Linked DNA regions of Niabella beijingensis. The protein of the gene in region 1 interacts with the protein of each later gene in a pairwise test. Links are inferred from orthologs where the notes say so. Each region holds a gene or a part of one and is shown on either strand. Other genes may lie near its edges. The genes, in order: K7B07_RS03380 and K7B07_RS23575.

Evidence for each region.
Region 2: the proteins of K7B07_RS03380 (region 1) and K7B07_RS23575 interact in binary tests that used the Escherichia coli proteins (3 or more experiments, as listed by UniProt). The link is inferred for Niabella beijingensis from one-to-one orthologs.

Annotation. Positions count from the first base shown.
Region 1 is NZ_JAIQDI010000001.1:766,840-773,092, forward strand. What follows is about bases 1,643-4,956. They hold K7B07_RS03380 (2-oxoglutarate dehydrogenase E1 component), read right to left. Parts: upstream 4,591-4,956; coding sequence 1,843-4,590; downstream 1,643-1,842. Other genes in these bases: K7B07_RS03375 (response regulator transcription factor), read left to right, coding at 1,643-1,776; rpsT (30S ribosomal protein S20), read left to right, coding at 4,826-4,956. In the rest of the region: odhB (2-oxoglutarate dehydrogenase complex dihydrolipoyllysine-residue succinyltransferase), read right to left, coding at 1-872; more of K7B07_RS03375, read left to right, coding at 1,129-1,642; more of rpsT, read left to right, coding at 4,957-5,083; murQ (N-acetylmuramic acid 6-phosphate etherase), read right to left, coding at 5,159-5,980; K7B07_RS03395 (N-acetylglucosamine kinase), read right to left, coding at 6,013-6,253. UniProt on the Escherichia coli protein: E1 component of the 2-oxoglutarate dehydrogenase (OGDH) complex which catalyzes the decarboxylation of 2-oxoglutarate, the first step in the conversion of 2-oxoglutarate to succinyl-CoA and CO(2).
Region 2 is NZ_JAIQDI010000002.1:1,789,972-1,795,851, forward strand. What follows is about bases 1,718-4,658. They hold K7B07_RS23575 (ABC-F family ATP-binding cassette domain-containing protein), read right to left. Parts: upstream 4,196-4,658; coding sequence 2,240-4,195; downstream 1,718-2,239. Other genes in these bases: K7B07_RS23570 (MBL fold metallo-hydrolase), read right to left, coding at 1,718-2,059; K7B07_RS23580 (hypothetical protein), read left to right, coding at 4,311-4,658. Outside these bases: K7B07_RS23565 (helix-turn-helix domain-containing protein), read left to right, coding at 284-1,105; more of K7B07_RS23570, read right to left, coding at 1,169-1,717; more of K7B07_RS23580, read left to right, coding at 4,659-4,937; K7B07_RS23590 (Crp/Fnr family transcriptional regulator), read left to right, coding at 5,621-5,880. UniProt on the Escherichia coli protein: Genetic data indicate it may be involved in ribosome assembly or function.

The DNA.
Region 1 (6,253 bases):
CGGATCACCGGAACGGTCAGTCCGCGGGGAGTGCTTACGGCAATGCTGATGTCTGCATAATCATGGAACAGGATCTGATCTCCGTCGATGTATGCATTTACAGAAGGCCATTCGGACAATGCAATGGCACAGGCCTTTGCAAAAAAGCTCATAAAGCCCAGTCCTACTCCATGTGCCTCTTTAAATTTATCCTTGTATTTGGACCGTATATCCATGATCGGCTTCATGTTCACTTCGTTAAAGGTGGTGAGCATGGCCGTGGTATTTTTTGCTTCCACTAGCCGGCGGCTGATCGTTTTGCGGAGGCTGGTCATCTTTTGCGCCCGCTCGTTCCGGCTATACAGTTCTCCGCCTGCAAAAGCTTTTCTTCCCGGGTTTGCCAGTGCGGCCAGTACATCCTCTTTTACGATCTTACCCGCAATTCCGGAAGGTGTCACATCTTTCGGGTTCAACCCCTTGTCTGCAATAATAGCGGAAGCAACCGGTGTTGCTTTTACCGATGCGGCGGTAGTGGTTCCGTTACCGGGAACAGCTGCCGGTTTTTGCTTTTCAGGATCCGGGGCCGGGGTCTTGGCCTCTGCCGGCTTTTTATCCGCAGGCGCCTGTTCCGCCCCGGGTTCAGGCTCCGGCCGGGCTGCTGTATCATCAATAGAGGCAATGGTGTCCCCGATGTTCAGGGTATCCCCCTCAGCGGCATTGGTGGTGAGCACTCCTGCTTTCTCCGCATTTACCTCGAAAGTGGCTTTTTCACTTTCCAGTTCGGCGATCACTTCATCGCGCTCAACATATTCCCCTGTATTTTTTACCCATTTTAAGAGGGTCACTTCACTGATCGATTCCCCAACAGTGGGAACTTTTATATCAATTGCCATAAAAAAACTGCTTTTTAAAAAGGTATGGCAAAGTACGGCAAAAAATTGTAAACTTCTGCGTTCTGACCGGAGAATTGAGACAGGAGTATTGAGATTTGAAATATAAGAATCGGGGCTGAAGCGATCTGCAATCATCCATTAGCAACCAGCCGGGCATGACAGGCCGGTCTGACGGCTGACGGATGCATACTGATAGCTCCAAAATATCACACAAATTGGCGATAGGCGGCTATTTTTAATGCCTTAATTTTATAATATGAATATGACAACCATACACGTGGCTGTTTTTGATGATAATGCCTACCGGAGAGATAGCTTAAGTATGCTGATCAATGCGTCGCCCCGTATGACCTGCACCGGAACTTTTTTCGATTGCAGTAACGTCATTACGGATGTCCGCAAAGCCGATCCGGATGTGGTATTAATGGACATCGACATGCCCAATGTAAACGGCATTGAGGGGGTAAAGATCATCAAGGTAAATTTTCCCCGGATCCAGGTGCTGATGCAAACGGTGTATGAAGATGACAACAAGATCTTTGCGTCTATTTGCGCGGGGGCATCGGGTTATATTCTGAAAAAATCACCTCCGGCCCAGTTGATCCAGGCCATTGAGGATGTTTATAACGGCGATGCGGCAATGACCGCCTCTATTGCCAAAAAGGTATTAACTGCTTTCCAGAAAAACGTCTTTTTTGAAAACAACGAGGAAGTAGAGCTTACCGGCAGGGAAAAAGAGATCCTGAACCTGCTGGTGAAGGGATACACCCGTAAGATGGTAGCTTCGGCCTGCAACCTGAGCATCCATACCGTAAATACACATATTAAGAATGTGTATGAAAAACTACAGGTGAACTCCGTTTCAGAAGCTGTTGTAAAAGCGCTGAATCAGAAGCTCCTATAAGCGCTCATGTTTAGTTTTGAATAGATAAAAAAAGGGCGGAATTTCTATTCCGCCTGCTATTTCCTGTTACATTGAAAATGCGGTATTAATGATCTCTTCCTGTTCGGCCTTATGCACTTTCATAAACCCGGATGCCGGTGCAGCACTGGGTTTGCGGCCAATGATGCCATAGTTGATATCTTTAAGGTTCATCTGAAGGAAGGAAGCGGCACCCATATTCAGCGGCTCTTCCTGCACCCAGTACCATACAGCATTCTTATATTTTGCATACAACGCATCCAGCTGCTTTTTGGGCAGGGGATACAATTGTTCCAGGCGTACCACGGCTACATTCTTCCGGTTGTCTTTCTGTTGTTTTTCTGCCAGATCAAAATAGATCTTGCCGGAACAGAACAGTACGGTTTTTACTGCTACCGGGTCATCGGCATAACTGTCATCGATCACTTCACGGAACCGCCCGTTTGTGAATTCTTCTTTAGGAGCATAACTTCCCGGATGCCGCAGATTGGCCTTGGGGGCAAAATTCACCAGCGGTTTGCGGAACGGCCACCGCAGCTGACGGCGCAGCGCATGGAAGTAATTGGAGGAGGTGGTGATATTGGTAACAACGATGTTCAATTCTGCGCAGGACTGCAGGAAGCGCTCAATGCGTGCACTGCTGTGTTCCGGCCCCTGCCCTTCAAATCCGTGCGGCAACAGCATTACAAGGCCGTTCATACGGTTCCATTTCTGCTCGGCGCTGGTGATGAACTGGTCGATCATCGTTTGCGCTCCGTTCACAAAATCGCCAAACTGCGCTTCCCATAATACCAGTACATTAGGCGAGGCCAGTGCAAAACCATATTCAAATCCCAGTACTGCATATTCGCTCAGCAGGGAATTAAAGATCCTGAATTTCTTGTCGGTCGGTAGTATGCTCAGGCGGTTATAGGCCACATCTGTTACTTCATCCCTGAGGATCGCATGGCGGGAGCTGAATGTACCACGTCCGACATCCTGCCCGGTCATGCGTACATCATATCCATCCATCAGCAGGGTACCAAAGGCCATCAGCTCACCGGTTGCCCAGTCAACCTTGTGTTCGGTATCCAGCAGTTTTACTTTGTCCTGGAGCAGTTTTGCCACTTTTTTCAAAGGTGTAAACCCTTCGGGGATCGTCATCAGGGCATCAAACACCGTTTTAAATTCTTCGTCGCTTACAGCGGTGTCCGGACTTTCATCAAAATCCAGCGGTGTAGCCTTGCGCAGGCTTTTCCATTGCAGTTCCGGTTCCTGATAGGTATAGGGTAACGGTTTTTGTTTTACCTCATCCAGCCGGTCCTGAAGATCCGCCCAGAATTTCTTTTCCATTTCCTTTGCCAGTTCTTTTGCATCCTCCTCACCATTGTCCAGCAGGTATTTTACATATACTTCCCGTGGATTGAGGTGTTTATCGATCAGCGCATACATGGCCGGCTGGGTGAATTTCGGGTCGTCTCCTTCATTGTGCCCGTGCCTGCGGTAACAAACCATATCGATAAAAACATCCGCATGAAACTCGTTGCGGTAACGGGTGGCGATTTCCGCGCATTTCACCACGGCCTCGGGATCATCCCCGTTCACGTGCAACACAGGTGACTGTACCATCGCGGCAAGCGAAGTACAATAATCAGCACTCCGTGCATCGGAAAAATCGGTGGTAAAACCGATCTGGTTATTGATTACAAAGTGAATGGTTCCGCCGGTATAAAAGCCTTTAAGCTTGGACATCTGCAACAGTTCGTATACCACGCCCTGTCCGGCCAGTGCAGCGTCACCGTGAATCAGGATCGGCAATACCGTTTCGTAGCGTTCGTCGTGCAGGATATTGGCACTGCTGCGCGCAAAGCCGAGCACCACAGGATCCACAGCCTCCAGGTGAGATGGGTTCGGCATCAGCTTAAGGTGCACCGTCTCCCCGTTGGTAGCCTGGATCACGCTTCCAAAACCCAGGTGGTATTTCACATCCCCGCTTCCCATAGTCTGGTTGATCTCACCTGTACCTTCAAATTCACTAAAGATCTGCTCATAGGTCTTTCCCAGTATATTGGCCAGTATGTTCAGTCTTCCACGGTGGGCCATGCCGATCACTACTTCCTTTACCTCCAGGGCAGCGGCCTTGTTGATGATGGCATCCAGTGCGGCGATGGTCGTTTCTCCTCCTTCAAGCGAAAAACGTTTCTGTCCCACATACTTGGTATGCAGGAATTTTTCAAACATCACCCCTTCGTTCAGTTTTTCCAGGATGCGTTTTTTTTGTTCCAGGGGCAGCGGACTGGTGAATTTCTTCTCCATTTCATTGGTCAGCCAGTCCACTTTCTTCTGATCACTGATGTATTTAAATTCAATGCCTACATGTCCGGCATAGCATTTCTTCAGATGGGATAAAATATTCCGGAGCGTGGTCGTACCCAGGCCGATGAGGCTGCCGGCTTCATAGGTGGTATCCAGGTCAGCTTCCGACAAACCAAAAAAGGGAAGATCGAGATTGGCGCCGCGGTCTATGCGTTTTTTTATGGGGTTGGTATCTGCCAGCAAGTGCCCCTTGTTCCGGTATCCCAAAATAAGCCGGTATACCGCGATTTCCTTTCTCCAGTCAGCCGCAGCAGTTCCGCTTCCTGCTGCAACAGCCGGCGCGCCGTTCTTTTGTGCCAGACCGTTACCAACCGCAAAGTCAAATCCTTCAAAAAATTTTTTTAATTCGGTGTCTACGCTCTCCGGGTTATTTACAAACTCTTTGTACATGTTTTCAATAAATTCGGGAGAAGAGCTTGTAATGTACGAAAAATCCTTCATTGTAAATCAGCTATTTATATATTATACTATCTTATTTTATCGTCTGGATGCCTGCTTTCAAAAATTGCCCCACAAGATACGCAATATTTATGCAATCGCATCGTTCTATTTTTTGATTTTAAGTTATGTTTAGTGAATGGCGAAAGGGACTTCCGCCGTATTGTAAAGAAAATGGGAAGAATTTTCCGATATTTCATTTATTTCTGTTACCTTTGCCGTCCAAAAAAAAAGATCCATGGCGAATCATAAAGCTACAAAGAAACATGCACGTCAGGCCTTAAAGCGTCGCGACAGAAACAAGTATTATGGTAAAACTACCCGTAATGCCATTAAAAATCTGAGAGCTGCTGAAGGTAGTGACGCGAAGGGACAATTACCTTCCGTGGAAAGCATGATCGACAAATTAGCGAAAAGGGGCGTTATCCACCGCAATAAAGCCGCTAATTTAAAAAGCAAGCTGGCTAAAAAAATCAACGCAGCAGTAGCAGCGTAATTAAAGATAATCCTGTTTTAAGGAAATAAAAAAGGAAGAGCATCCACTCTTCCTTTTGTTGTTCTAACTATTTTTCTACCGTGCCTGGTTATAGGCTTCCACGGCATTCTTCACACTCTTATTCTCCAGCAACAGCTGCTTGGCCTGCTCGTAATCCTTCAGCCCGGTCTTCTCCATTACCATTTTTGTACCCCGGTCCACCAGCTTTTCGTTGGTCAGCTGCATGTTCACCATACGATTGCCTTCCACCCTTCCCAGCTGGATCATCACCGTTGTGGAGATCATATTGAGCACCAGCTTCTGGGCCGTACCGCTTTTCATACGGGTGCTTCCTGTTACAAATTCAGGTCCCACGATCACCTCTATGGGGTAATCGGCAACAGCGCTTACAGGCGCATTGGGGTTGGAGCTGATGCTGCCGGTAATGATACCGCGTTGCTGGCATTCCCGCAGTGCACCGATCACGTAAGGAGTGGAGCCGCTGGCGGCTACTCCCACTACCACATCTTTCTCATTGATCTCATAAGCCTCGAGGTCCTTCCAGCCCTGGGCTTCATCATCTTCAGCATTTTCAACCGGTGTGGTAATGGCCCTGCTGCCGCCTGCAATGATACCGATCACAACACCCATTGGTAACCCGTAAGTGGGCGGAATTTCACTGGCATCCAGGATGCCCAGGCGGCCACTGGTGCCGGCGCCGATGTAAAACAGCCGCCCGCCGTCCACCATGTTTTCCACAATGGCTTCAATTAACTTTTCAATATTGGGAATTACTTTCTGTACTGCCAGTGGCACTTCCTGATCTTCCTTATTCATGGATGTCAGCAATTCCAGCACCGACATCTTTTCCAGGTGGTCATATTTGCTAGCCTGCTCCGTAATCTTTTCTCCTGCCATATATATCCGATATAAATTTCTTTTAAAACAATTCAGGAATGGTACTCAATCAGCCCTTTCATCGGCTTCTGAAGCACTTTTCCCAACTCAAAGCTGTAGCTGTTACAAAGTTCTTTCAATACATCTTTAAATCCGAATGCAACACTCCCTACAAAACTGATGGGATGTTTCCAGGCTTCCTGGAATTTGCAAAGGTGCGTAAAAAAGAAATCATTCAGGCCATCTTCGATAATATTCTCCACCATGTAGTGTCCTCTGTTCTCCGCAAGGAAT
Region 2 (5,880 bases), on another replicon or contig:
TTTATAACAGATAGTGCATTGCGGTGCGCTGTGCCAGCCTATCTTTGCGCTGCATATTTCAAATACAAACCTGTCCACAGTTTTGTATTGAGTGATAATTATCCAGCCCCCCTTATCAGGGGGCTTTTTTTGCCCGGGTGCCAGGAAAGAGCAATCACAGATCTTCTCTTTTTTACACGATCCTTTTCAGCGGAACTCAGGTGTTTATATGTTGAAGTTAAATGACGTATCTTCTCCCTGGATCGGGTTTTAAAAGTTAATAAATTTGATAAACTGATTTATCATGGAAGCAAATAAGCCCGCAGTCAAATTGGCGGATGACGAGGTCACCTACAAACAGATCAAAGGTGTTGACAATTACAACAAAACCATCCGGTGCACCTACTTCCTCGTGGTGCTGTTCACCGAGGGAAGCGGCATTCATTATATCGATGATACAGCCTTTCCTATTGGCAGGAACCAGCTTCATTTTTTATTCCCGGGGCAACACCATCATTGGGAGACCGGCCCTGAGACACTTGCACAGAAGATCGTGGTGGGCAAAAAAGTATTTGAAAACTTTTCCAGTACAGATGAGTTCCATTTCATACGGCACAACCTGAATCCCGTATTCAAGCTTTCAGACACCGTATTTGATGCGGTGAACAACGAGATGGAAAGTATTGAGCGGGACCTGCAGACGCTTGCAGCAGATCAGGCCTGGAAAAATATATTGCTGCTGCGAATGGACATACTGGCCTCCATGATGAAACGCGAAGCGGAAGGTTATATTAAGAATACACTTCTCACGCGATCGAATCCTGCCGTCCGGGATTTCTGGAACCTGATCAACCAGCATTATACGGTACAGAAGACCCCAAAATGGTATGCAGAGCAGCTCTGTGTTACACCTAATTACCTGAATATTTTATGCCGGAAGCATATGAACACAACGGCCACGGATATGATCCATCAGCGCATCATGCAGGAATCGAAGAACCTGTTGCGGTTTTCCGACAGGACCATCAAGGAGATCGCCTTTGATATAGGATTTGAAACAATGTCCGGATTCTCTGCCTTCTTTAAGAAGAAGAGTGGTTTTTCTCCTACGGAATACCGGGGTTGAGCAGCTGCATAAAAGGGCTGTTGTAAAAGAGATCAGGCATCTTTTCCGGATGGCGCACACGGGTCAGGACAAAGCGAGTTCATAAGGGTGATGCAAGGCTCTTGCGGCCCAGCTCAGCAGGTCACCGGTTTTCCCTATATAACCGATCCCGGGCCAGGGAAGATGCGCGGTTGCCACCAGTGTCCGGTTCTTACAGCAGGTTTCCAGGATCCGTTTACGGGTTCTAACACCTTCATTAAAATCAATATCCCATTGTGTTCCCCATTCAGGATGCGCGATCAGTAACGGGGAGTGCACCAGGTCCACCAGGTTGGTAAGCGCCAGCGCTTCCGAAAAAATACTGAAGATGATATGGCCCGGTGTATGACCCGGTGCAGGTGCTGTTTTGATACAGGAGCATACTGTTTCGCCCGGGGTAAAAATTTCGATGCGGTCCTTTATGGCATTTAATACCAGGTGTTGCAAGGCTCCGGAAGGATACATCCAGGAAGGCATCCGGCTGTTGGAAAAGTCGGGGGTATTGTTGGTCCAGAATGCCCACTCGTTCCGCGAAATAAAATACCGGGCATTCGGGAAGATGTACTGTCCCTGTTCCGACAGGATGCCTCCGATATGATCCTGATGGGCATGCGTGATCAGGATGTCGGTAATGGCTTCCGGCGTTACTCCTATTTCAGTAAGACTGTTCAGCAGCCATCCCGCATTTGCCGGGTTATGACTACCTTCCCCGGTATCGATCAGGATCGTTGCATCGTTGCTTTTCACCAACATGGTAATAATGGGGGCCTCGTATGTTTCCTGCAGGCAAAGCCGCTTCAGTTCGTTCTGAACGATTTCCGGCGCGATACCGGGAGCCAGTACCGGCTGGGGGTTCCCGGTCCCAAAATATCCATCGGAGAGCATATATACATCGAGCTGGCTGAAAGGCAGGTACAGGTGTCCGGAGTTGATCATTTTCTGGAATATTATTGCGCTGTGTCAACAAAAATACCAGATATAAACCAGGGCCGGTTGTTGTGATTATTCTTTGTCTTATTCAGATTATCACAAGTACGCTTTCCTGATTCCCGTAACTGTCTGCATTTTTTCCGTCTGCAGACATGCAATAAAAAAAATATTATAGCCTGAACCCGGCTACTGTTTTTCTTCCAGCTCCATCAGCCGGGTAAAAACCGATTCATACTCCTTTTCCAGGCGCCCGTTTTCCCTGGCTGCCGCAGCATACTCCTGTTCTGCTTTTAAAAACCGTGTTTTATCAGAATAGATCTCCGGATCCGCAAGATCCTTCTCCAGCCGGGCCATCAGCGCTTTGTTTTTATTCAATGCGTCTTCCGCCTGCTGGAACATTTTTTGCTGCCGCTGGATCTCTTTTTTAAGCTCCTTATTAATAGGTGTACCTGTGGCCGGTGGTGCTGCAGGAGCAACTGTTGCTGCAGCAACGGGCTTTGCCTTTTGTGGCAGCGCCTCTGCTTTATTGGCTCCGGCGTTCTTACGCATCCGTTCATTCCAGGCTACCCATTCATCATAAGGACCTTTAAATTCCTTGATCTTTCCGTCCACGATCTCCCATATTTTGTTGGCGGCCTTTGAAATAAAGTGCCGGTCGTGACTCACCAGGATCAGGGTACCCTCATACCGGTTCAGCGCGTTGATCAGCAGGTCCACACTGTGCATATCTAGGTGGTTAGTAGGCTCATCCAGCATCAGGAAATTGGCTTTGCTTACAATGGTCTTTGCCAGTGCAACCCGTGCTTTTTCCCCACCGCTGAGGATGCGTATTTTTTTATCACTGTCGTCTCCGCTGAATAAAAAACAACCCAGCAGCGCCCGCAGTTCCAGGTCCGTCATCTGGCTGCCGCAACTGCGCATTTCATCCAGTATGGTATTGTCGAGGGAAAGAGCTTCCAGCTGGTGCTGGGCATAAAAGCTTTCTTCTACATTATGTCCCCATTTGCGGTTACCGGTATAGGACTCTGCGTCGGCAATAATCCGCAGCAGGGTGGATTTCCCCTTACCGTTGGCCCCGATCAGCGCGATCTTATCCCCTCTTTCAATCTCTGCCTTGGCATCGCTCAGGATCACATTTTCACCAAAGGCTTTTGACAGATGATCCAGCTCCACCAGAACGCGGCCGGGAACCTTATCCACCCGGAAATTGATCCGCAGGTCGGGGCGTTCAATAGCCACATCCTCAATGCGCTCCAGTTTGTCGAGCTTCTTCATAATGCTTTGGGCCATGGCCGCTTTACTGGCCTTGGCGCGGAACCGTTCTACCAGCCGCTCATTCTGCCGGATATAATCCTGCTGGTTCTCGTAGGCCTTTTGCTGCATCTCGATACGTACGGCCTTTTCCTTTTCATAAAAATCATAATTGCCATTATAGAAATGCAGTTCCCGCTGATACAGCTCCACGATCTTTGTTACCATGCGGTTCAGGAAAAATTTATCGTGGCTCACGATCACTACGGCCCCCTGGTAATGCTGCAGGTATTTTTCCAGCCATTCAATGGAAGGAAGATCAAGGTGGTTGGTAGGCTCATCGAGCAGCAGCAGGTCGGGTTTGGCCAGGATCATTTTTGCCAGCAATACCCGCATCCTCCAGCCTCCGCTGAACTCCTTATAAGGACGGTTCAGATCAGCATTGGAAAATCCCAGTCCCTGCAATACTTCTTCTGTTTTATGCTGCACATTGTAGCCGCCGAGCAGTTCCATTTCATGAAGCTTATCGGTATATTCAAGCAATGTTTTTTCATCACCGGTCTTTTCCAGTTCAATACCCAGCACTTCTATTTCCTTTTCCAGCTGAAGCACTTTTTCAAAGGCGCTCATCGCCACCTGTAAAATGGAATCATTGGTATCAAAGCTCAGCAGATCCTGGTGCAGGTACCCGATGGTGGTATCCCTGCTCCGTTCCACAGTTCCTTCCGAAGGGGCGTATTGATTGACAAATAATTTCAGCAGGGTGGATTTTCCTGTACCATTATACCCGATCAGCCCGATGCGCTCATTGGGCTGAATGTGCCAGGTAGCATCTTCCACGATCACTCTTGCACCGAACTCAAACGTAACATTCTGTAAACCGATTAACATATTTATTGCTTTTTTGTCCTCCGGATAAAATAATTACTTGTTTATCAGTATTTTTGTTTTCCGGAAACCTGCAAATTTAGTTAATACAAACGAGTAAACGACATCTGGAATCAGTATGAAAAAGCTTTTAATAGTAATCGCGGTAATTATAGCTGCGTTCCTTGTATATAAGTTTGCGATAAAAAAGAATAAACCGCCAAAGGATAAGCCGGTGCCTGTTGCAGTGAGCAAGCACAGCGATCCGTTTAACCAGTCGATGGAAGCGGTATTATCCAGCTACTATGTGCTTGCAGATGGTTTTGTAAACTGGGATTCTGCGGCTGTAGGCAAGGCGGTGCTTTCGCTTCAGGCGGCCCTTGCCAGTTTTAAGGTAGATGAACTGAAAAAGGACAGCACGATCTACGAGACGGCCCAATACCCGCTGGAGACGGCCAAAGCCAATACAGCCACCATCGCCGGCACCGCCGACTGGACTGCGCGGCGGCATGCCCTTCATGACCTGTCGGATGCATTGCGGATGCTGCTGCTCACCGTTAAATATGACCAGGCCCCGGTGTACTGGCAGGAATGCCCCATGGCCTTTGGAGAAGGGCAAAGCGGCAACTGGCTGAGCAATAAAAAAGAAATTGTCAATCCCTATCTCGGGAATAAAGATCCCAAATACGGGAAAACCATGATCAATTGCGGCGAAAATAAAATGACCATTGATTTTACAAAGCCGGATTCTGCCCAGGTAAAATAAATCACTTATATTTGCCGGCTCCGGAGCCATCCGGATCATGGTATTCATGACTCCTTAGCTCAGTTGGTAGAGCTACTGACTCTTAATCAGTAGGCCCAGGGTTCGAGTCCCTGAGGGGTCACGAAAAAATAAAAAGCCTTTAAACTCAATGAGTTTGAAGGCTTTTTTGTGTTCGATCTATTACATTGATAAGGCTCCCAAAAATCATAATCAATTAATATAGAACTCATAATGAGTTCGAACACCAAAGGGTTTTGATTGATAATAAAACTAATCTTCAAACGCTTTTTCCCCAATCTAAGATTGTAACTCGCAATTTTTTCAAAAATCTTACGATACTTTACCGTACCTAACGTGTCTTTACAAAGTTACGTTGACTTATGGGAGTAAAGTATTATAGAAATGCTGCTTAATCAAACGAACATATTATGAAGCGGATTTCTTAAAATCGGGGCGATTTAGCTTAAGTATGCTTCTTCTCCTTTCAGCCATTTTTTATTAGCCTAACATATTGTTTTTTCCCTTTTTCTAAGGAACCGGATGATTCCGAAAGCTCAATTTTCCGATTAGCATTAATTAACTTCAATTGTTTGATTTCAATATTGTCAGATTTTCCAGTATATGATTTGCGAATAAATATTTCGTATATTTATGTGTTAACAGCAAGTGTAGAACCACCCTCAATGGACAAAGCAATCTACTTTTCGACTTTGACAAACAAATTGCCACTGGCTGACAAAAACACATTGCAGCAGCTTGAAGAAAATTGCTCTGTTTTAACGCTTAATAAAGGCGAACAAATCATAAAATACCAGGCAAATAATAAAAGGATTTTCTTCATCGTATCCGGCAGTTTTATACGCAGCATTATCACCTCAAGAGGCGAAAAGAAAACGATTATGTTTCATACGGAGCACTTCTGCGAATTTTTCAAATCGTATGA